DNA from 4 places in the Cohnella massiliensis genome. Region 4 is predicted to be linked to each of the others. Evidence: riboswitches for the same ligand, from Rfam matches in the RefSeq annotation. Region 4 holds a riboswitch; each other region holds the start of a gene.
What was found. Region 4 has a riboswitch for cyclic di-GMP ahead of B7E11_RS30440 (collagen binding domain-containing protein). Riboswitches for the same ligand answer to the same signal wherever they lie in the genome.

Region 1: another riboswitch for cyclic di-GMP. It lies ahead of B7E11_RS30380 (sensor histidine kinase); the one in region 4 lies ahead of B7E11_RS30440 (collagen binding domain-containing protein).
Region 2: another riboswitch for cyclic di-GMP. It lies ahead of B7E11_RS13300 (response regulator transcription factor); the one in region 4 lies ahead of B7E11_RS30440 (collagen binding domain-containing protein).
Region 3: another riboswitch for cyclic di-GMP. It lies ahead of B7E11_RS11860 (EAL domain-containing protein); the one in region 4 lies ahead of B7E11_RS30440 (collagen binding domain-containing protein).

The regions. Positions count from the first base shown of each region.
Region 1 covers NZ_LT821259.1:1,147,271-1,153,033, reverse strand. Annotated here, with positions in the region: gene B7E11_RS19120 (LuxR C-terminal-related transcriptional regulator) at 1-415, opposite strand, end outside; gene B7E11_RS30380 (sensor histidine kinase) at 303-1,844, opposite strand; cyclic di-GMP riboswitch class I at 1,982-2,067, opposite strand; gene B7E11_RS19110 (hypothetical protein) at 2,353-3,432, opposite strand; gene B7E11_RS19105 (DUF2933 domain-containing protein) at 3,819-4,010, opposite strand; gene B7E11_RS19100 (SHOCT domain-containing protein) at 4,037-4,267, opposite strand; partial or broken gene B7E11_RS19095 (IS5 family transposase) at 4,323-5,763, opposite strand, start outside.
Region 2 covers NZ_LT821258.1:826,009-831,771, reverse strand. Annotated here, with positions in the region: gene B7E11_RS13315 (InlB B-repeat-containing protein) at 1-1,045, shown strand, start outside; gene B7E11_RS13310 (TetR/AcrR family transcriptional regulator) at 1,934-2,560, opposite strand; gene B7E11_RS13305 (SDR family NAD(P)-dependent oxidoreductase) at 2,631-3,503, shown strand; cyclic di-GMP riboswitch class I at 3,651-3,736, shown strand; gene B7E11_RS13300 (response regulator transcription factor) at 3,827-4,540, shown strand; gene B7E11_RS13295 (hypothetical protein) at 4,765-5,304, shown strand.
Region 3 covers NZ_LT821258.1:469,745-475,507, forward strand. Annotated here, with positions in the region: gene B7E11_RS30960 (extracellular solute-binding protein) at 1-47, opposite strand, end outside; gene B7E11_RS11845 (helix-turn-helix transcriptional regulator) at 288-743, shown strand; gene B7E11_RS11850 (HAD family hydrolase) at 823-1,476, opposite strand; gene B7E11_RS11855 (tautomerase family protein) at 1,531-1,917, opposite strand; cyclic di-GMP riboswitch class I at 2,112-2,198, shown strand; gene B7E11_RS11860 (EAL domain-containing protein) at 2,226-2,969, shown strand; gene B7E11_RS11865 (hypothetical protein) at 2,996-3,349, shown strand; gene B7E11_RS11870 (GGDEF domain-containing protein) at 3,346-4,140, shown strand; gene B7E11_RS11875 (D-2-hydroxyacid dehydrogenase) at 4,593-5,546, shown strand.
Region 4 covers NZ_LT821259.1:1,970,573-1,976,335, reverse strand. Annotated here, with positions in the region: gene B7E11_RS30445 (LPXTG cell wall anchor domain-containing protein) at 1-526, opposite strand, end outside; gene B7E11_RS30440 (collagen binding domain-containing protein) at 511-2,037, opposite strand; cyclic di-GMP riboswitch class I at 2,358-2,444, opposite strand; gene B7E11_RS22950 (iron chaperone) at 2,507-2,878, opposite strand; gene B7E11_RS22945 (response regulator transcription factor) at 3,018-4,634, opposite strand; gene B7E11_RS22940 (sensor histidine kinase) at 4,651-5,763, opposite strand, start outside.

The DNA.
Region 1 (5,763 bases), 820 kb from region 4:
TTAAGCTTTGCCGCAATTCGTTTCTTTTCATCCGGACAAATTCAGACCGAAGCGCGCCCGCGGCGGAAGCATGGATGGAGGATCGGCCGGCATATGCGGCTCGAACGGCCTCCGGAATATCCTCGATCGCCGTCTTGACAATATAATTGAAAGCTCCGTTGCCAAACGCCTCGGAAATGATCTCGGCTTGATCCATCACCGTAAGCATGATCACTTTCGCCCTGCTGATGGAGACGATTTCGAGCGCCGCATCGAGCCCGTCGGCGGCGTTCCCGTCCAGCACCACATCCAGCAGCACCACATCAATGTCCAGCATGCCGGCAATGCGGATCGCACCCACTTTCGATCGGGCCGTTCCGACCAAAAACAAATCCGGTTCCCGGTTCACCGTTTCCGATATATATTCGTTCCACACCGGATCGTCTTCCACCAACAAAACTTTGATCTTGTTCATCGTATTCCTCCCATCGGTTCCATGGCGACGAATGGCGGAAGACCCGTTGGATGGGAAAATGGAGCGTACATGTCGTGCCGGTTCCGGTTTGACTCTGCACCTCGATCGATCCCTGATGTTGCCGCATCACTTCATGGCTGTAGAACAATCCCATTCCGTCGTTCGCTTCGTTCGATTTGGTGGTGAAACGGGGCTCGAAAATATGCGGCATCGATTCCGGCGCAATGCCGCAACCGGTATCACGAACGATGATGTCCATCGTTTCCGGCGACAGACTCGACGATATTGTCAAACTCCCTCCTTCGGACATCGCTTCGATGGCATTGAAGAATAGGTTTCTCAATACCTCCTGCAAGTGTGCCGGGTCGCAATACAAGACAATCGATTCATCCAGTTCTTTCCGAACAGCAAGTTTTTTGTTGCGGAATTCCCAAGCCAATCTGCACAACGTGTTTTCAACGAGTTCGGATAAAACGCAAGATTGCTCATACAGAACCAGTTGCTGTGAAGGATGACGAAAACGGACGGCGATGGCCATCATCCGCTCCGTCGCATCGATCAGATGCGATGCATCCCGGTAAAGCTCCTGTTGTTTGGTCCGTTGGACAAGAAAAAATATGCGCCTCGCCGCCACCTGCATTTTTCCGAGCTCGCTTTTGAAGGCATGATAGAACATGAATATAGCAGGCGTCTTCCCGTGCAGATCCGGGGAATCCGGATATTTCTCCAATCGCAGTCGAACGCCCAATATGCCATAGCGGACGGAAAACGCGTAAAAGCAAATGCAAGCCGCGGTGATAACGGCACGGTTTGCGTTGATGATCGGATGGAATCGGAGCAAGGGCAGAATGAAGTCGAATAACAGCACGGAACTGGTTGCCGGTACGATTATCCAACAGACCAAACGGTGTTGCTGACGGATCCTCTCGTCCGCTTCACGATAAACCAGCCTCAGACATACCGCGGCTGCCGTCATGTAATAGAGCGCGGCCCAGAACGGCATCGGATGCACATCGTCTTCAAGTCGGGAACCTGCCGAAGACAGAAAAAACATGGCCAGGACCGGTGTAAAGGCAACAGCGATTACGCATCGTTTCCATCTCCTCCGCCGTTGAAACCAACCCGTATAGCTCAAACCGAACATCAAGAGCAGATAAGGCGGCATGTACATGGCCAAGAAGCAAAGCCATCCCTTTACCCACTCCAACCCGTCAGTGATCGGATCGTATGCCAAGGACGCGGCTAAGGGAATGATCTTCTCATCCACTGCGGCAGACAACTCCCCGAATACGGAGAAAAAAGCGACTCCGCCAGCCCAGCGATTCTGCTCGCTTCTCGGTTGGGAAAACAGCAGAATTGCCGTCACCGACCATAATGATAGGACCAGCATAACCACATCAGATCCCTCCCTTGGCGAGGTTTTCCTATTCCCGGCTTCTTCGACGCCGTGGCTTGATTCCAACCGTTCCCAAACGACAAAAAAAGACACGTACCCTAACCGTGCCTTTCCCAAGAAGCCTGTCTTTTTAGGGTAACCCGGCGATCATAGCCTTGCGGCCGCAGACCCGTGGCTTTGCGTCCCCGTCTTTCGAGCGGGTTTGCCATTTTTCCTTCCTACAGCTTCCTATTCATTTGGACAATCAAGCGGATGTGTGCTTTGCTCCCCTCCTTTTTACGCATCAGATTTCATACGCGAGCACGATGTGCAGAGATGAGATGATTCTATTATACTGCAAATCTGTCATAAATGGTAACAGAAAATGGATATATAGGCCCAATCTTCACGGTCATTATCCTTAGTCGATTATCTGACAATAATTCGACGACTTATTACTGCTGTATGACAGCATTTAAATTTGGGTGGCACATGAAGTAAATTTGAGTTATAAGTGAATTTCTTAGTTGTGAGTCATGCCTTGCAAATCAGTACCTTGTTGAAACTCCATGAACATGATGTTCTTCTCGATTTCCACTTGGGTACTGAACGGAATCTGATGAAAATCGCCCAAAATAAAAGCATGCATAAAAGGGGGCATCGGATGGGCCGCCATTGGCCGCAGATATTGCAGGTAATCAAGATAGACCTTGGGCAATACCGTACCTGTTAGGGGGAGCTGCGGCGTATGTTTGCCCATATGAGACAGCGGGGCCGTGATCATGCCATACTTCCAGAAGGCCGGGAAGAACGTAAAGGCATCACCTTTCATTATTTCGTTGCGTCCCCATCCCATTCCCGTTGCTTCGCTTTTTGTTCTTGAAAAGTTCACCGCAATATCTTCCGGTGATTCTCCTCCGAAACGTTCCACGTGTCCTTGTACGATTTTGCGGCAGGCTTCTTCGACTTCGGCAGACACCGTGTTTGTTGATCCTATTATCGAGACGTTTCTCGTTGCTTCGTTCGTCAAAAACCTGGCGGTCCATTCGGGTAAAGAATCCTTATAGGTGTACAAGAAAGGAGTTCCCATATGCGCCGCAAATCCGTATGCCGGCAATGCTTCTACCGACTCTTCAACGGATATTAAAAATGTGTTTTTCGTTACCATCTCCGGCATGGTATCCGGCAATAAACGCTTCCGCCACTCTGCAATATGGATTGACTGCACAACAGGGTCAGAATGATGAAAATGCAAAGTAGTATAACCTCTGCCATGGAGTTGTTGGATAGCCGATGGGTTGAATTCGCCGATTAAAATAACGTGAGGCACATTCTTGCCGGCAGGCTGCAACCGGTTGATTTCATTCCATACCAGCTCCGACAGCGTTCCGTGATTGACAAACAAAATAGGAGCATTAATCGGAAAGTGAATAAGCGACACAGCTGGCACGATCGTACGAAAATCGTCACCGCTGACTAAAATAACTGAATTTGCGCGCCAACTTACCGTCCTGCTGGGATAGATCATTTGAGAAACTGCAATGGACAGCGCCTCCGGATCCGAAAGCGCAATACGTGTCGTATCTGGCGTATGATAAACCATAAAAACACCTCCACATCAGCCTATTCCGACGAATATGCGAATGTGTGCACCATTTTCACGCTATCCATCTAGATATCGAAAAAAAGAACCTTCTCGGCGAAGGTTCTGGAAATAAGGGGGTTTAGACCCCATTATCTATGTGGATGATTCCTGCGCATCATGAAAGGCATAATCACCAAATGAGACAACGGACAGATCAGAATCAGCAAGAAGAGCATGCCATTCCCGGTTGGCCCCGATGCTCTGCCGCTTAGGAGCAAGGCGGCAGCCAAAATAATCGGAAGCACGCAGCATAGGATCATCATCCAGTTGTGAGCCTTGCGGTTATGACCATGATCCGAATGATTGCTGTGATCGCTGTGATTACCGCAGCAACTCATCACTCATCATCCTTTCTGTTGCTTTAATTGTTGAATTTCCTGCAGCATCTGGCCATTTTGCTCCTTTAATGCATTCAGTTCCCGCGTCAATTGGTCCTCATTCCGATCCTTATGATCAGAATGATTACCTCTCATCATGAACATCATCGGAACCATCATAAGTGGGCACAACAGTAATGCAAGCCAAGACCAGTCCATCTTTCCATTCCTCCCTCGAAGAATCATCACTTCTGTTTGTTCCGCAATACATCTTTTATTCGCATAAATTCCTCTTCCGTTATTTCTCCACGCGCATAACGTTCAGCCGCAATCCGGTCCGCTTCTTTTTCACTTTTTCGCAAACCGGTATCGTGATGAATGGCCAACCTCGCGACCAGATAAATGACCCCAATAATAACCAGCAGGTTAACTACCCATCCGATCCAGCCCATTCCAAAGCCATATCCCATCATCATGGCTGTCTCGCTCCTTTCTTATCTTTAGTATAGGGCTTGCTGAACGGGTCACATTTTACGGCATCACGGGCAAGCGGAATGCAAGGGTCGACCAGAGCCATTGCAAAAAAGGCAAAAAGAGAACCCGGAGTCTCTTTTCGAGGTTCATGACCAGCAGTTGCAGCCCGATCACGGTCTTGCTCGTCCTCTGAAGACGCGCTCGAATACGGCCAAGCCCATAACTGCGCTTGCCTTCACCGAACTTGCCTTCCACTGCGTTGCGTGCGGCTGCATCTGCCTTCGCGATCTTCTTCTGCTCCTGCTGATCGGCGGACGGACGCCCCAACTGCGGTCCGCTCAGCCGAATTCCCTTCTCCTTGCAGTAGCGCAAGTTGTCGCGTGTGCGATAAATCTGGTCAGCCAGCACCGCTTTGGGATAATAGCCGAACCTGGCGCGGTAGTGTTCCACTGCATCCTGCAGCGTCTGACCTTCGTTGTAGCTGTCCCAAGACAGATACTCCCGGAAGGCATAGCCGTTCACCAGGCTAATCGCCAGCTTCGCGCCGAACTCGACGTTCGCCCGAGCTTTGCCACGCACGATCGGCCTCACGTGCGGCTGTGCGATACTGACAATCCGATCGGGTACGCTATGCGTTCGCTTGTCGTACATCGCTTGCTGCTGGCGATAGAGCTCTTGAATGACCAGCAGCTCCTTGTACATGCGACGCGGCAGTTGCGTCAGGCCGCCCGTCGTCTCGGCGAGTTCGGCGATGATGCGCAGATCACGGGAGACGAACCGCAACTGCTTGCCGATGGCTTTGCGCATCGTGCGCGGCTTCACGCGCCGCTGCTTGGCAATCGCCAGATAGGCTTTGCGGGAACGCTCTCGGGATGTTCTTGGCTTGCGAGGCTATCCGCGCTGCGGTTCATGCAGAATGTCGATCATTTTCTCCAGCTTTTCCCGGGCCTGATTCAGCAGAGACAGATCCGTCGGGTTGGCGATGACCGCCGTCGCGCAGGTGGCGTCCAGCAACAGTTCACCCTCGTTCGTCAGTTCCATCTGCTCAAGTTGCGGTACTGCGGACTCGTCCGATGCTGCGGCCGCTCCGTTACCGGGCTCATCGCCCTCATTGTCCGATGAATCATTCGCTTCACTCGACTTACGCGCTTCTTCCAGAGCGATCCATTCATTGACTTCATCGAGGATCTCGCCGCCCAGCCGCTTGCGGAAGTGTGTCATGAGCGAATGGTGAAACGGACGGCGGTACTGGTATTCGGGCAGACCGAGGAAGTGCTGCAGATACGGGTTCTCCAGAATCTGACGAAGCGTCTCACGATCATCGGTGCCCAGCCGCTCCTGGATGATTAGGGCGCCGAGCGCGACACGGATCGATACAGCCTTCTGACCCTTGAGGCTCTTTTTAAAGTTCTTCGCATACTTCTCTTCGAGTTTCCACCACGGAATCATTTGGGCGAGCAACACCCAGCGGTTATCTTCTGCGAGTTTCCCGCCGAAC
Region 2 (5,763 bases), on a different contig from region 4:
CAACGGCGGTGGAAGCAACGGTCAAGGCGGTTCACCTGCACCTACGCCATCATGCGATACCAAAGTCACTGCTACAGACGGACAGTTAACCCTTCCCGCATGTCGAGCGGGTGAGATCAGTTTGGGGGAAGCTGTCTCCGTCATCATTCCGGCAGGCGCTTCCGATAAAGACCTGACGCTGACCATAGAGAAGGCATCGGACACGCAGCTGCTTCTGACCGAAAGGGATAGAGTTGCCAGCCCGATCTATGAGATTTTGAAAACCTCCTCGGAGAACTTCAAAAAACCGGTTACGCTAATCCTTGCATTCGATCCGGCTCGTTTGAAAGAACATCAGATTCCTGTCGTATTCTATTATGATGAAGCGAAGAAGGAATGGGTGGAAATAACCGGGGGCAAGATCGAAGGCAATCGCATCGCCGTAGAGGTCGATCACTTCACCAAGTTTGCGGTGTTCGCGGTGGATCAGCCGGCGGCCGAACCTGCCCAGGAGGCGGCGGAGCCCGGGATTGTCTTCAGCGATATGGCCGGCCACTGGGCGGAAGAGAGTGTCAAGCAGGCCGTATTCGATGGAATCGTTGCAGGTTATCCGGATGGAACGTTCAGGCCGGAAAATCCGGTAAACCGCGCCGAATTTACGGTGATGCTGGTTGGCGCATTGAAGCTGGACGGAATAGGTGAGGCCCTTCACTTCATAGATCAGACAAAGATCGGTGCCTGGGCAAAACGCGAGGTCGCTCTCGCCGTGCAAGCGGGAATCGTGAACGGATACGGCAGCTTCCGGCCGGATGCGCCAATCACCCGCGCGGAGATGGCGTCGATAATCGCCAATGCGCTGAAGGCGCCTCTTGACGCAAATGCTCAAACCGGCTTCGCAGATAATGAAGACATTCCGAACTGGGCTAAGAGCGCGGTAGAAGCGATCCGCAAACTTGGCATCGTCAGCGGCCGCGGCGGCAACAAGTTCGTTCCGAACGACACGGCAACACGGGCGGAAGCGGTCGTTATGCTGCTCAGAATGTTGGAAGCTCGGGGGCAAGAATAGCTTAGAAAACATCAAGGGCCAGACCTAACATGATATTACTCAGTTTGGTCTGCCCTTCCTTTTGAAGTCATGAGCAATCCATTCATGAAGACTGATCCAACAAATGCGATCATCGTTTCCGAAGGTTTAAACAGGGGATGAAAAACGTTAGCAGATCAACCACTGGCTGCGGCTTCTTCTTGTTCAGAGGGAATATATCAAATGCAGGATTTAACAACAAACCGGCTTCGCCGATAACGAAGACATTCCGACATGGGCGAAAGGCGCGGCGGAAGCGATCCGCAAGCTTGGTATCGTCAGCGGCGGGCGGCGGCAACCATTTCTTTCCGAACGATGCGGCAACACGGGCGGAAGCGGTCGTCATGCTGCTCAGAATGCTGGAAGTTCGGGAGCAAGAATAGATCAACAAACATCAAGGGCCAGACCTAACATGATTTTACTCAGTTTGGTCTGCCCTTTCTTTTGAAGTCGATGAGCAATCGATTCATGAGACTGTTCCAACAAATGCGGTCATCGTTTCCGAAGGTATAAACAGGGATGAAAAACGTTAGCAAATCAACCACTGGCTACGCTTCTTCTTGTTCAGGGGGAATGTATCCTTAAACGGAAGGATATTTGCATTTCTGAAGCGGTACCCGCTTTGGACTCCTTGATTCAATGATTCAAGGGCAAATCGATCTTGTTTGTAAATGATGCAGGATTAAAACAGTTGCAATGAATGATCGAAAAAAATAAAGTATTCAAGAAGCGACCGACGAGTGATCATTCGCTGGTTCAGTCTTTCAATATCGTGTAGTTGATTTTCATGATTTTTGTAGTAGAACGGGTCATGCATGGACGTACAAACTAGAGAGAACAGGGCTTACCATCTTCGTCGTACCTGCCCCTTTATGTTGTAGACTCTCCGGATTTGGAAATCAATTGTCTAACAGCCTCAACCACCGTTGCGCGTCGACGTGCATGATCCGATTTCGCGGCCACCAGTTCTGCGATTTCAGGAGGTTGGGACGACCACAAAGCAGCGATGCTTTGAACGAGTATCATCAATTGTTCAGCATCAAATCGGGATGAAAGCCTTCCGTCCTCTTGAGCGGCTCGAATGACGTCGATTTTATGCCGGGCGGCATCGATGCTCCCAGGGATGAGTTGGTCGGTCCCGCCTCGCTCGAGTCGGTGCCACATGATCACGCGAGCGACTTCAGGATGCTGCTCGCTCGCATCGAACAGCTTTCCTGCATACTCGGGCAAGTCTTCTGGAATAATGGGAATATTGGTTACAGTCTCGTTAACGATAAAATGTAGCACGGCGTCGAACAATTCGTCCTTACTGCCAAAATAGGTGTATACCAGCCCTGCGCTGCACCCGGCGCGCTCGGCAATTTGATCGACCCGGCTTCCGGCCAGACCGTGAGCGGCGAATTCCTTTAAGGCGGCTTCAAGGAGTTGTCGTTTTTTCGATTCGGGATCTCTTTTTATCATGTGACCATTATACTTGAATAAACGTTCATTTGACAACCAAATCTGCTGTGTGATTTAATAAGGGAGTAATTTATTAAACGTTCATTCAATAAGGAGGGAGAAATACATGCCTGCAAAAGTATGGTTTATTACGGGAGCCTCGCGCGGATTTGGTCGCGCCATTGCAGAAGCTGCGCTTGAGCGGGGCGATCTGGTAGTGGCAACGGCGCGAAATCCGGAAACACTAGACGATCTTGTATCTGCAAGCGAAGGACGCGCCTATGCCGTTCGCCTGGATGTTACCGATGAAAACGAAGCCAAACAGGCCATTGCTTGTGGAGTAGAGAAGTTCGGTCGAATTGACGTTGTCGTGAACAACGCCGGATACGCCGACCTTGGATCGATTGAGGAAACACCGTCGGACCAGTTTCGCGCCCAAATCGAGACGAATCTGTTTGGCGTCATCAATGTCAGCCGCGTAGCGATACCGGTCTTTCGGAAGCAAATGAGCGGACGATTCATCCAGTTCTCCACCATCGGCGGACGCCGTCCGGCAGGGCCGGGACTCGCCGCATACACGGCCGCCAAACATGGCGTCGAAGGGTTTTCCGGTGTGCTTGCCGCCGAAACAAAGCCTTTTGGGGTGAAAGTTACCTTGATTGAACCCGGTGGCTTCCGTACCGACTGGGCAGGGTCCTCGATGAAGATCATTCCACCTGGTGAGCCGTATAAAGAGACGGTCGGGATATTATTGAATATATTCAACGATGCTGCCAGGACAGGGAGACTCCCCATTGGAGACCCCAAGAAAGCTGCGAACGTTATCCTCAAAGTGGCCGACATGGAAGAGCCGCCGCAATGGCTCCCTTTGGGCAGCGATGCAGTGAATATGATCCGGCAGGCCGACGAATTGAAGCTCGCAGAACTGGCCAAATGGGAAGAACTCTCGCTCTCTACGGACGCCGACGATGCCGTCCATCCCGACCTTAGTAAGCTATAAAGTTAATCCTGCCATAGGCTCGATTCGGTACGAAAGAGAGGCAACTGAATGCGGTAATGGCAGGATTGACCAGCAGTGATTGGATTTCATTCCTAACGGGCATGCATGACTATCTGATCAGTTGTCCCGATATATCGATAAAGCGAAACAGGAAAAAGGCAAACCAGTTCGAAAGACTGGGACGCAAAGCCACGGGTCTTCTGCCTTCGTGCAATGATCGCCGGGTTACCCTCTCTATTGCTGTCAGTTAAAAGGCACGGCCTTTCGAGGGTACGTGTCTTTTTTTTTTGCGCTTTCAGAACAATCAACGAGGTGATGAAAAGATGGAGGAGCGTGCAAGTTATGCCGTAGAAATTGATGAAGTCGTGCGTTGGAAAGAAGGGAAGATACAAGTTTTGCTGGTGGACAGCGACCCCATTTGGCAACAACGGATGGCGGAGCTGATCAATGCAGAGCCTGATATGAATATATTTCATATTGCAACAAATAAGGAATCGGCCATTCGAGCGTGTGAGCAATTGGATTTAGACGTCATGATTCTTGATCTGGTATTACATTCATCGCAACAAGATGGACTCTATACAATTTCCGAAGTTCTGAAAATTAAATCGATGCCAATCATTATCTTGACCTGCCTCTATGAGTCTGAAATCATTGTGGAAACTATGCTGGCCGGGGCGATCAATTACATTACCAAGATCAACTATGCGGATGTCGCAAACGCCGTAAGGGAAGCCTATCGGGGACAATCTTCCCTTCATGCCGATGTTGCATCCATAATCCGTAATGAAATTGGTCTTGATAAGCGGAAAGAATTACATCGTATATTGACGCCCACTGAAAAAGAGATCTTGCAGTTGATCGGGTGGGGCTATAAACAGCCGGTAATTAGAGAGTTGTTAGGCGTCACAGAGAACACCATGAAATCGCACGTTCGTAACATCATTCGAAAATTCAATGCTAGCTCCATTCATGAAGCAGCCGAAAAAGCGAAACGAAGAGGCCTGTACAATCGGCAAGACCGAATCACGTGTTAGCGATTCACACTGATTCGAGTCATTTTGTGTTCATTCGACATTTTATGAACTGATCGTGTGATGAAAAAATCACCCTCCATATTTAAGCATTTTATAGGTAAAATGGAGGGTGTAAATGGAGATTTTTAGGAGAATACGACCGGAGGTGAGAGTCATAAAAAGAGGAATAAAGGTTGTGAATATCGTACCTTGTCAACATCTGCGAATCTCGAGATGAAGGGTAGATGACGATGGAAATGGAGAGTGAAAAATGTAACTGGCCGAAAACGATAAGAAAGCATGTATCACAAGGAGGACTTTGTGATGTCGCAGACCAAGTACCCATTCCTTATCAGAAAGTTGAATCATGGCTGAAGTCCTATAAAGACTGGAAAGCGAGATTGAAGTATGTTCAATCCGAACTCACTCACATCCCAGAATTGACGCGCACCCTGCATATGGTTGCGGCTCATAGCAGAGGTAGAAAACAGGAAACGGTATTGCGAACGGTCATTCGACGCATACAGATCACTGAACATGAAATCCCATTGTTGCTATCCAGAATTAGTCTGATCGACTACGCTCTTACGGCGCTCACCTCGGAAGAAGGCTTATTTGTTCGTTTGAGATATATTGATAATCTTGCATCCTCAGATGCCATAAGTCGCCTGGCGCTTTCCCGCCGCGCGTACTTTTATCATCGGAAGCGAATTTTACGCAAAATCTACATGAAAATCAAAGATCGGGCGTTTTTGCTGGATTTGGAGTCGTCTCAAGCAGATTGAATGAATTCAGAAGACGCATTGCACATAGATTTGTCCCCCGTACTCAACTTTGAGGATCGGAGTGCCGGTGTCGCATCGAACATGCCGAACGCTGCACTGGTTTTGCCTTTTTTTGCACTAACTATGCACGCCATATGCACTTGTTTCATGTTATGTTGATAATGTGGACAGACAGTGCCATGGTAGCAACGATAAATATGTGTGATTACTCACTTTTATCAAGCGTCGTTTCTTTCCCTGATGCCCAGCGGAAGGAATTACGGCGCTTTTTTATATTGTTCATGCAGTTGTCGGCTAAATATCGGATGCCAAGGAGCTGAACGAAACAAGGGCAGCGCCATACATCATAGCCCACTTAATTTCTCACACGGTGTTGCCAGGTGAGAAAGAGGGTGAAGGCGATGTATGCTTATTGCTCATAACTGCAATCGGCGAAAATATCGGCAAGAATATAATTCA
Region 3 (5,763 bases), on a different contig from region 4:
CTGTACTTGAACACGAGATCGACGTAGCGGATCCATTTTTCGAACACTTCGTTTCCTTTGAACGAAACCGAGCCGGCCGGACAAGCTGCGCGAGACGCTCGTAAACATGAACGAGGGACTGCAGCTCGTGCTAGGGAGCCGGTTCGACTTCGGCATCGGGCAAACGGCCGTTTTGCCGGAAGGAGCCGGGGCTTCCTACTGTTCCGCTCGCGCGGCGCTTCGGCAGCGAAACCTGTCTCGAGTTGCCGGGAGCCGGACCGGCGAGCGAACCGGGCGTTCCCGGGACGATGCCGGCCGAGGAGGAAGCCGCGGCTCCGTTTCCCGCCCCGTTCGACGCCGCCGGCTGCCTGTCCTTGCCGGCATGGGAGCGCCAGCTCGGCGATTGGCTGCTTTCTCTTTCTTCGACTTGCGGCGTCGAGCGGCCGAAAGAGAAAAACGCGATGCGCGAAATCGCCAAATACATCGAGTCGAATTATAACCGGGAGTTGACGCTGCAGGAGATCGCCGGCCATTTTTACTTGAGCCGGGAATACATTTCGCGGAAATTCAAACAGGAGTTCGGGGAGAATCTGTCCGATTTTCTCGGGCGGGTCCGGATCGGCAAAGCGAAGCGGCTGCTGCTCAATCCCCGCTTGCGGATTGCCGAGGTCGCGAACATGGTCGGCTATGCCGACGAGAAATATTCCAGCAAAGTGTTCAAAAAGCTGGAAGGAATCTCGCCCGGCCAATACCGCAAAGGTTGACGGCGGGCGGGCGCGGTTCCCGCCCCGCCCGCGTCCGCCCGCCCGTCCGCGCGCGCCTGCCGGCCTTGGCCGCGCGGCTTCAGCCGAACCGGCCGATCCAATCGGACAGCGGCTGCTCGGCAAGCGAAGCGATTTTCAGATCGGCTTCGGAAAAGTCCATTCCTTCCGTCAGCGGGTTCGGCACGGCGATGCCGTACATGCCGGCGGCCTTCGCCGCCCTCAGCCCGTTGACGGAATCTTCGATCGCGACCGCTTCGTTTCCGCGGACGCCTAGCGATGCGAGCGCAAGCTTGTACAGCGCCGGGTCGGGCTTGACTTTTTCCACCTCGTCCGCCGTATGGATCGCATCGAAATAAGCGAGCAGCCCGTGCTCCCTCAGATGCGGTTCGACCGAGCGGCGGTAAGAGCTCGTCGCAAGACCGATGCGCAAATCCCGCCGCTTCGCTTCTTCCAGCGTCGCGATGACGCCCGGCCGAAGCTCGACTTCTTTGGACTTGGCGGCGAACCGTTCGTTGAACAGACGTTCAACGGCCGGGCGGTCGATCGGTCGGCCGCAAAGCCGCTCCAAATCCTCGTAAGGGTCGTAGGCGCCCCACGTGCCGATTCCCAGCGCCCAGCGTTCGAGCTCCAGCTTCTGGCCGTGGTCCGAGAAGATGTCGCAAAACGCGTCGTACGCCACCGACTCGGTATCCAATATCGTTCCGTCAAAATCGAACACGACTGCCTTGATCAATCGCTTCTCTTCCTTTCTTCTCCAGCATGGCTTGCGGCGGCGATGGCGGCCGGTTCAAATATCGACCGCGTACGAAAGCGCGAGCTCGTCTCCGGATTTTCCGCGAATGCCCCAATTGCCTCTGGGCATCTCGATGAGGACGATTTCCAGATCGTTCTCGGTAAGCCCGCACGCTCCCGCTCCTTCGTACAGCAGCCGGATCAGGTTTTTTTTCGCTTCCTCCGAACGACCTTCGAACATCATAATCTCTACAATCGTGTAATGCTCGGAACGGTCGGCGGGAAAAATGAAATCCGCCTTGTCCAACCCGATGAAGCGTTGAAATCTTTTTTGTTCGGGAATTCCCCACGCTTCCGTCAGACACATATGGATAATGTCCGACAGCGTTTCCCTTACCGCTCCAAGCCGTTCGCGAATACCGTATACTTTTACCTGAGCCATTGGCTGCTCACCTCTCTCTGTCTCCTTCTGAAACTCCGTATCCGCCTCTATCGTATCATGATTTCCCCGGCAAACAAAAGAAGCCGCCCCGAAAATCGAACGCATGTTCCGTAGGAATTTAGTCGATTTATGGCGAAACATTATCTTTATAGGTAAAAAGGGTGACAACTTGGTCCTTTCGACTGGTGCGTTCAAACCGAAAATCGCAAACCTTTTGAAAAAAAGGGGCGCAAAGCCCATGGGCCTAAGGATCCAGAATCTAAGGCAGCCGGGTTACCGAAATTGTCGATCATCAGAAAGGAAAACTCATGACTACGATGGAAAATCTCATTACGCAGCAAGATTTTTATCACCTTTTTCAGCCGGTGCTGCATCTTGCCGACCGGTCCGTGCTCGGTTATGAGGCGCTCATCCGTTGCGACGCCGTTCGCTCGCCGGACCTGCTTTTCAAAGCGGCCGCGGAGCAAAACAAGCTGTTCGAGCTGGATACGCTGTCCGTATACAGCGCTATCGCCGCTTTCTTTGCCGACAAGAAGCGGAAGGAGTCCGGCGAGTACCTGTTTCTTAACGTCTTTCCGTCCTCGCTCGCGGACGGGACGTTCCCGCATTTTATCGAAAAGGCTTTGCGGGATTATCTGGTTCTGGCAGACCGGATCGTATTCGAAATCAACGAGACGGTGACGGAAGCGGAGAGCTGGGATGACGCGAACTTTATCGGCAACTTGCGTTGGCTCCGCGAATCCGGATTTCTTGTCGCATTCGACGATGTGGGGGAAGGAGCGACGACGCTCAGGAAAATTATCGAAATCGCCCCCGACATGATCAAGCTGGACCGGTTTTTCGGCAGGGATCTGCAGGTCGACGCGGAAAAACGCAAAATGTTGAAGTTGTTTGCGGAATATTGCAAGGACAACACGCTGCTTATCTTGGAGGGGATTGAAGAAACGGAAGACCTGATGCAGGCGCAGCAGTTGGGCGTCGCGTTGGGACAGGGATTTCTGTTGTCCAAGCCGAAGCGGCTGGCGGACCTCTACTCAACGGGCGTCCCTTAAATCTTCGGAAAAGGGAGTCGTAGATATTGGAAGACCGAAAGAACTATTCGAGAAAAGCGATGCTGTCATTAAAAATTTCCGAGTTTGAAATGCCGCCCATGCAGGATTTGCTTATTATCGGCAGGCGCGCCCCGATCGGTCCGGAAGCCGTGCGCAGAATGGCCGAGGCGCTTAGCCCCGACCAGTTCTCCGTGGTCCGGACCGACCATCCGAAGATCGAGGCTGTCCTCATCCGCACCTCCCTTCTGCAAATGCTGGACGAGAGCGTACTGATGGACGTCATCGTTCAGGAAGCCGAGGGGCTCATCAACGAAACGATGGTGCTTCGCTCGGAGCTGAAGGTGGAGGTATCCGTGCAACGGGAGGTCGACATCCGATGAAGGTCGGCGAAGTGATGACTCGCACGATTCATAGCGTGTCGTCCGGTCGAAGCGTGCTCCATGCCTCCGAACTGATGGAGAGGTTTCGCATCGGCTCCCTCCTCGTCGTCGATGCGGGAACGGTCACGGGCATCCTGACGTCGCGCGACGTGCGAACGACGCATCCGAACCGGATCGTTGCCGACGCGATGACTGCCGATCCGATCGGAACCGTCGAGGACGCCTTCGTTTGGGACGCTCTGAACTTGATGGCGGAGAACGGCATTGAGCGGCTGCTCGTCCGTTCGAAGGACGGCTCCCCGTCCGGGATCGTCACCCGGGAGACGCTTGCTTCCCGGATTGCGGAGCTGACCGATCCGATGACCGGACTGTTCAGATCCGATTATCTCGAGGCGATTGCGTTGGATCTGATCGCGCGCGGCCAGCCGTTTCATTTTTTGTTCATCGATTTGAACGATTTCGGCGTCGTCAACAAGCGGTTCGGGCATCCGGTCGGGGATGACCTTATTTGCGGCTTCGCGGGGAAACTGAAATCCGTCTTCGGCGAAGAAGATTGTCTATGCCGGTATGCGGGAGACGAATTCGCGGTGCTTAGCAAACGTCCTCCTTCCTTCATTCGAGATGCCGTCGGGACGCTGGCGGACGGCTTCTCCGTCGGTCCGGCGCACGTATCGGCTTCGGTCGGATGGCTGGACGCCGGCGCGGAACCGGATCTCGGCAAGCTGACGTTTCGGGAACTCGTCCTGCGGGCCAGCCTGATGTCCACCGAGCGGAAGACGGGCAAAGTCTGATTTTCATTCGTCCGCTGCCGTCGCTTTTGTGCGCCGCTGTTTTGCAAAGCGCCCGCTCTCCTCTCTGCTAGCTTCTCTGTCGGCTTCTCTGTCGGCTTCTCTGTTGTCCTTCCTTTGCTGACCGTCCGTTCCGATACTTCCCGCCCCGCGCTGCTTCCCCCCGCCTTTCAAGCCGGTTGCAATCGGCCGCGAACTTGTCTATGATGCAAGCATGACTTTTGCCCGAAAAGGAGAACGTTATGCTTGCCAAGCTTCTGGAAGTGCTCATTTGCCTGGCGCTCGGTTTTTCACGGGAATCGGATTGAGCCCTGACGGCATGGATTTGCAGGAAAGCGGAACCCCTATTTTGCTGGGCTGCATCATGTGGCTGCTCATTTTTTCGCATGTAAAAAACAGGAAATAATCGGGAGCGCCCCTTGCTCTTTCATCTTGTATAGAAGGGAAGATCGCGTATGCGTACGCTCGTCGGCTTGTCCGGCTTTACGCCGAAGCAGGAGGAACGAATCCGAAGCGCCGTCCCTGGCTGGAACGTCGTTTTCGGCAAAGCGAAAGAACTCGGTCCCGGAATCTTTCGGGAAGCGGAAGTGATTTGCGGCTGGGCGAAAGAGGCGGAAGCGGACCTGCTTCGGCCGGATGCCAAGCTGCGCTGGGTGCAGGCGGGATCGGCCGGGGTCGATTATTTGCCTTTGAAGGCGCTTGAGCAAAAAGGCGCCGTCGTGACGGACGCCAGCGGCGTTCATCCCGTCCCGATGGCGGAAACGGCGTTCGCGATGATGCTGGCGTTCGGGCGCAAGCTGCATCTGGCCGTTCGGAAGCAGGCCGAGCGGAAATGGGAGCCGCTGGGCGCTTACGGCGAGCTGCGCGGCAAAACGCTCGGCATCGTCGGCGCGGGCGCGATCGGCGAAGAGACGGCGCGAATCGCGCAGGCGTTCGGCATGCGCGTGCTCGGGCTCCGGCGCTCGGGCCGGCCGGCCCCTTATTTCGATCGCATGTCCGGACCGGAAGGGCTGGATGACCTGCTCGCCGAAAGCGATTATGTCGTCAACATCCTCCCGCATACGGAGCGGACCGTCCGCCTGTTCGACGCCGAGAGTTTCGCCCGCATGAAGCCGACCGCCTGTTTCATCAACGTCGGCCGGGGGTCGGCCGTCGACACCGCCGCCTTGACGGAGGCGCTCGCCGAGGGCCGGATCGCCGGCGCCGGCCTGGACGTGTTCGAAAAGGAACCGCTGCCGGACGACCACCCGCTGTGGAGCATGGACAACGTCATCCTGACTCCGCACATGGGCGGTTTGTCGGAACGGTACAAGGACCGGCTGGCGGAGCTGTTCGCCGACAACTTGCTGGCCTATGCGGCTTCGGGGCGTCCCGCCCGCAACATCGTCGACTACGGGCTGATGTACTAAGCGAGCTTCCGCTTGGTTTGGCTGAACCGCGATTGCCGGATCGGCGGTTCGGCATATGCGCCGCAAGCATGCGTATCGCGGGATGAGAGGAGTCATCACGACTCAACTGGATCGGCAGCGGTGGCGCGAAAGCGGCGAGATGAGTCATTTTTACTCAATTGCGTCCGGCTTAATGCGCATGGCAGGTTGAGATGAGTCATCACGACTCAACTGGATC
Region 4 (5,763 bases):
CCTTGGCAACGCCATTGCGTCCTCCCGTCAGTTTCATCTCATACACCTTGACCGAATCCGGAACAAGCTTCTGATTCTGTTTCAGAACATCCGTTACGATTGCATCGGCAATCGGATCGAGATTGTAGTTCAACTTGATGTTCCACGTAATTTCCTTTTCGACCGGATTGTAGCTGCCGTCTTTGCCGCCGTTATTTTTCGTATATTCGTCAGCGGAAAAACTTGCGCTCCGTTCGATCGGTCCTTTCTCCACGCCGTTTTCAAGCCACGTCATCGAAGCTTTGTTGATAAAATTCCCATTCTTGTTCTTCAGCCAGCCGATGTTAAACTTCGTTTCATACTCGATCGTATACGTGGTGTCGATGGTTTTGGCGAACTTGATGACAAAGCCGGCGCGCACTTGATCGTATTCCACTTTATAATCGCTCGATGGAACGGTTTTCCCGTCGGCTTTTACGATCACCGAATTCGGAACGAATTCGAGACCGTTATTCGGGAACGTATCCGTAATTACCACGTTGTCCATGCTGTATTTGCTTCCGTCCGGCTTTTTATCGCCGTTGACCGTAATTTGCCACTTCGCCGTTTTATCGGCGAAATTGACATTCGAGACGCCTTTCGCCAACGCGCGGCTTGTTGGGCCGGGGTTGTCGCTTCTTTGGACGATTCGCCCGAAACGACTTTATTTTTGACCTGCTGGCCTTCGGCGCTCAATCGATCGACCGGCTTCGTTTGGTAAACGATCGTATACGGCGAATCGATATCCTGGTTGAACTGAAGTTTGAACCCGTTCGTGCCCGTCGCTTCGGCCATATAATCATCCGCAGAAAGCAAATCTTTGGCATTCGTCGAATTCCCTTTATACACCTTCAGCGAATCGGCAATCCACGTATGAATCGAATTGAATTCATCCGTGATGACCGCTTGGTCTTTCGGAATCTGTTTTTCGTTGAAGTTGTATTTCACCGTCCAAGTGACGATTCCGGTATCTTTATCTTCGCGATACGATTTGGTCAAAAATTCTCCGCGATCCACCGTTACCGATGCGGTCGCTTTCGCTTCTTCCCTGTCATCGCCGGACAGAACGGCGGTATTTTCAAACTTCACCTTGCCCGACGGCCCGTCGGTCAGCTTCGTCGAGAAACGAATCTCATACGCCTTGCCGATCGTCTCATCCGCGAACGCAAGCTCAAGTTTGGCGCCGTTATTCGTAGCGACCGTAACCTTGCTGTCCTCTACCTTGTCGCCAAGGAGCGTCGATCCGTCTCCGTTCACTTGCAAGTGATAAACCTCGACAGAACCGTCGATAAGCTCCAGACCCTCTGGCATTGCATCGGTGACGACCGCATGTTTGATTTTGTCAAGCGTCGTATTGATCTTGACGGTCCAGTTTATCTGATTTTTGCCGACCGCATTTCCTTGCTTTTCGATCAGCTTTCCGCCCTGCGGCTTCAGGCGAACGATTACGGTCTGCTCGCCGCTTCTTACGGGAATGGCGATTATGATTTCCGTGCTGCCTTTAATGAGTTCCTTCCTGAATTCCGTGCGAATTTCCAGCTTGCCGCTTACGTTGGAATGGTTCTCCACGTAATCGTTGAAGGTCATGACGACCTTTCCGTTCCGATCGACCGTAAATCGGCCTACCTCGCCTTGATCGGAAACGAGCGGTTCGTTAATGTCGGTAAAAATTTCAAACTGCGTCGGCAGCTCGAAGGTAAACGTATCCCCGGCCTTGTAGCCGTGTCCGTTCGGAAGCTCCCATTCGTAGCTGAGATTGACAGCTGCGCCGATATCCAAACTGCTGTCCGGATGATACACGGCATCGATCACGGAACCGTTCGTATCGGTTAACACAACTTTTGTTAAAATATTATCCGAATGAACGACTGGCGATGTCGGGTTATAGACGCTATACGTCACACCATATACGGATTCCTGCACGCTTGCCGCAGCATGGGTCGTCCAGGCCGATGCGCCAAGCAGCGTTTGGAACAGGAGCAACAGGGCCACAGCGAATGCACTTGCTTTTTTCTTCATAGTCTCTCCCTCGTCCTCTTCATCACCCTCATACTATTGGTTCCGATCTTGCCTTTCCGTGCGCAAATCGCACCATGCACCCATCGGACGGTACCGATAAGGGACCATCGAGCTCATCACCTCCGCCATTTCCTATTGGCGCGACTCCTTGCGCTTGATAGTTTTTCAGAACCAAATGGGCTTTCGCCATTGTAGCACCAGAAACTGTACATTTTCTAAACAAATCCAAATAAGCCTTGGACTAGAGTCCAAAGCTTGATTTCCTGCAAGATTAAATTTGAAATAACAGCAAGTCCAAAAAAACAAAAAAAGCGTCTTCGTTCGGTAGCTGGCTGCCATTGACATCACGTCATGAAGGCCCTATAGCTTTGCGTCCTTGCCTTTCGACAAGTTTGCCGTTATCGTGAGTAGCTTTGTGAACTTATCATATCAAAAATCCAGGCTTCTATCAAGTAAAAAATCCCATTCTTTATTTCCGCCAAAACGTCGGACAGTCCGCCTTATCCAAAATATTGAATTCAATGAATTTCTCAAGCAGAGAGAAATCAACCGGACTCCCCCACGGAATACGGACCAACTCGTTGGTGTGATCGTAGCCGGACTGGACAATTTCATCCGAAAAATGCTGCATCCCTGCCCGTTCGGGGGCGACGGCCAAATGACGTTTGGAAACGCTGAAGCCAATAATAAAGGTGTCGTGATCGGTAAACATAGGCTGATTCCACGCCAGTTTGGGCGCTAAATTCGGAAATTTTTTCGTTACCCAAGCCAAAACCTCTTCCGTTCGGGCCCGATGTTCCGGATTATCGATGCGCGCTAAATATTTTGCGAAAACTTCCATGTCGTTCCCTCCTTCTTTTGATTCCTCACTCGTCCTTCATTTTATTCAATTTCAATTCCTTTAGCAAAAGATCGAGACGAGCAATGATTCGTTCTTGATTTTCAATTTGTTTTTTATGCAGCATATAGGTGCTGCCACTTCATAAATGGTTCTTAAACTCTTGCGGCGTCATCCCGTACTGGGATTTGAACAGTTTAATAAAATACTGCGGTTTCTGATAGCCGACTTCGTGCGCAATTTGACTGATTTTCAAATCCTTGTGCTTCAACAATTGTACCGCTTTTTCCATTCGCAGGCGAAGGACGTAGTTGGAGAAGTTCTCTCCGGCCTCCTGCTTGAATAAGTTGGATACGTATACGGGATGCAGGTGGACATGATCGGCTACCGCTTGAAGGGTGATCTCCTTTATATTCCCTTGGATGAATCGGCGAATCCGTTGCATCAAGTCGGAACGTATATTGTCCGAATAGTTGTCGCTGTACGCTTTGATTTGTACATAGCTGCCGAAAGCCCATTCCTTCAAAGGTTCCACGCTCCAGCTTGCATCGATTTTCAGCATCTTCTCGATGTCTCTGCCAAATACATCAAAAATCCGTTTGCCTTTTTTGTGCAAATAATAGGAGTATGCTTGCAGCAACGCAACATAGATTTCAACCCCGTATTCGCGGGCGCCGCCGCCTGCTCCTTCGAGCTCGTCGAATATCCGGCTCAGCTTGTTCTCGAATGCCGTCCACTGCTCGATTTCGATTAACTCCATTAACGTTTGGGAACGGTAAAGCTCCGTAAACGGCCGAATGTCGAACGCTTCTTTCTTTTGCGTTACTTGAAAAAAACTTTCCGTCTGGTAGCCGATATAATCGGTATAGATCGATAATGCGGAGTGGTACATGGACAGGATGTCTTTTGGAAACTCCCCCCAATTGCTTTGGACAATGGACACTTTCGATTTTAAATATAATTTGATTTGATGCTGGGAGAGCCGGGCCAGGTCCTCAATTATAACGGCGGAGCGATCGGGATCCGATTGTTCGATTTGTTTCGATTGTACCAGGAAAATCAAATAATCGTACGAATCTTTGCAATAGATCACATGAAATTGACTCGAAAATACTTCTTCTACAATGTTAAACATGGCATATTCGATCAACGAGAGGCTGTACAGATCCGTATTCGAGTTATCCTCCTCCACTCTCATGCATAAGAGGATGGCTTCCCTTTCGGCTTGAATGGGCAGCTCGACCAGCTGGATCTTGTCCTTCAAAACGGATAGGGGGTAATTTTTGCCGGACAGCAAATCGAACAAGAACATCTCTCTTAATTTGGGCAAGCTTTCTTTGAACCGGTAATAAAATTTTTGCTGATTCAGGAGCGCATTTCCTTCTTCCGTAATCTTGTTTATAATATGGCGAAGCGTTTTTTCCAAGTCCTCGTTCGATACCGGCTTCAGTAAATAATCGCATACTTGCTGCTGGATGGCTTCCTTCGCATATTGAAATTCATCATATCCGGTTAAAATAACCGCCTTTGTGTTTTTCCATTTCTCATTTATTCGAGCGATTAATTCGAGTCCGGTCATTCCGTTCATTTGGATATCCGTGACCACAATATCAACGGAACGGTAATTTAGCAGCTCCAGGGCCTCCTCGCCGGAATAGGCTTTGTAGACATTAGAGACCCCCATTAGCTCCCACGGAAGCCCGATCGCCAGACTGTCAACCAAGTGCGTGTGATCGTCCACGATCAAGATTTCGTACATTTTTGTTCCTCCTTCGTCAAGACACGTCTTCCATATCGCTCCAACATAATGCTGCGCAAAGTCCGCCCAATTTCGATTTGCTCAACCGCAATCCCGAGCCGCTGCCATACATTAAACGCAGACGTTGATGAACGTTTTTCAGCCCGGATTCCACTTCTTCGTTATTCGTATAAATTTTCTTTCTCATCGACTCGATAAAGGAATGATCAACCCCCGCGCCCGTATCCTCGACCGCTATATGGTTCATGCGTTCTTCCCTCCAGCATCGGATTCGAATCATTCCGTATTCCGATTGATTTTTGAACGCATGGAGGATTACATTTTCAACAAGCGGCTGTACAATCAACCGTGGAACCCATATATCTTCCATCTGCGGCTCGGTCTCGGTCTGGAATTCAAAATCGTCTCTCAGCATGCAATGGATTTCCAGATAAAAACTCACCAAGTCCAGTTCCTCTTTCAGCCGCACCATCTTGTTCCCCGTTTTGGTCGTATACCGATAGTACTTGCTCAAGTTCATGGTCATCGAAATGGCGGCTCTGTTTTCATTCAACTCGATCATGCTTTTGATGTAAGCCAGCGTATTGTAGAGAAAGTGCGGGTTGATCTGCGATTGCAACTGCTTCAGCGTCGCTTCCTTCGACCGGAGCTGTTCTTTATAAACATTCTCAATCAACTCCTCGATTTTGGACGCCATGGAATTGAATCTTTCATAAAGAAAACGGTACTCCCCTTTGGGCTTGTCTTCCATGCGAATGGAATAAATCCCCTTCTCAATCAAATTCATGTTCCGAATCAGTTTCCGGAATGGAATCTGAATATTGCGATACATGACAAAGGCAAGATAGGCCCCCATAAACAGAAGCATGCCGCTTATCGCATAAAACATCATCCGGTTTCGGCTGATCGGCGCCATAATTTGACTGATGGGCACATAATCAACCAAATACCAGCCTAATGAATCCAGTTTTTGATAGTGGACCTGAAATCTCGTATTGTCGGATTTAAGCAACAAATATCCGCTATCCGTCGAAGAATCAAGCCCCTTGAGATCGGGAAGAAATTCGTCAATCTGATCAAAATTAACGGAATAATTGTAAATAGGATCCTCTTCCGGATGGTACAGAAA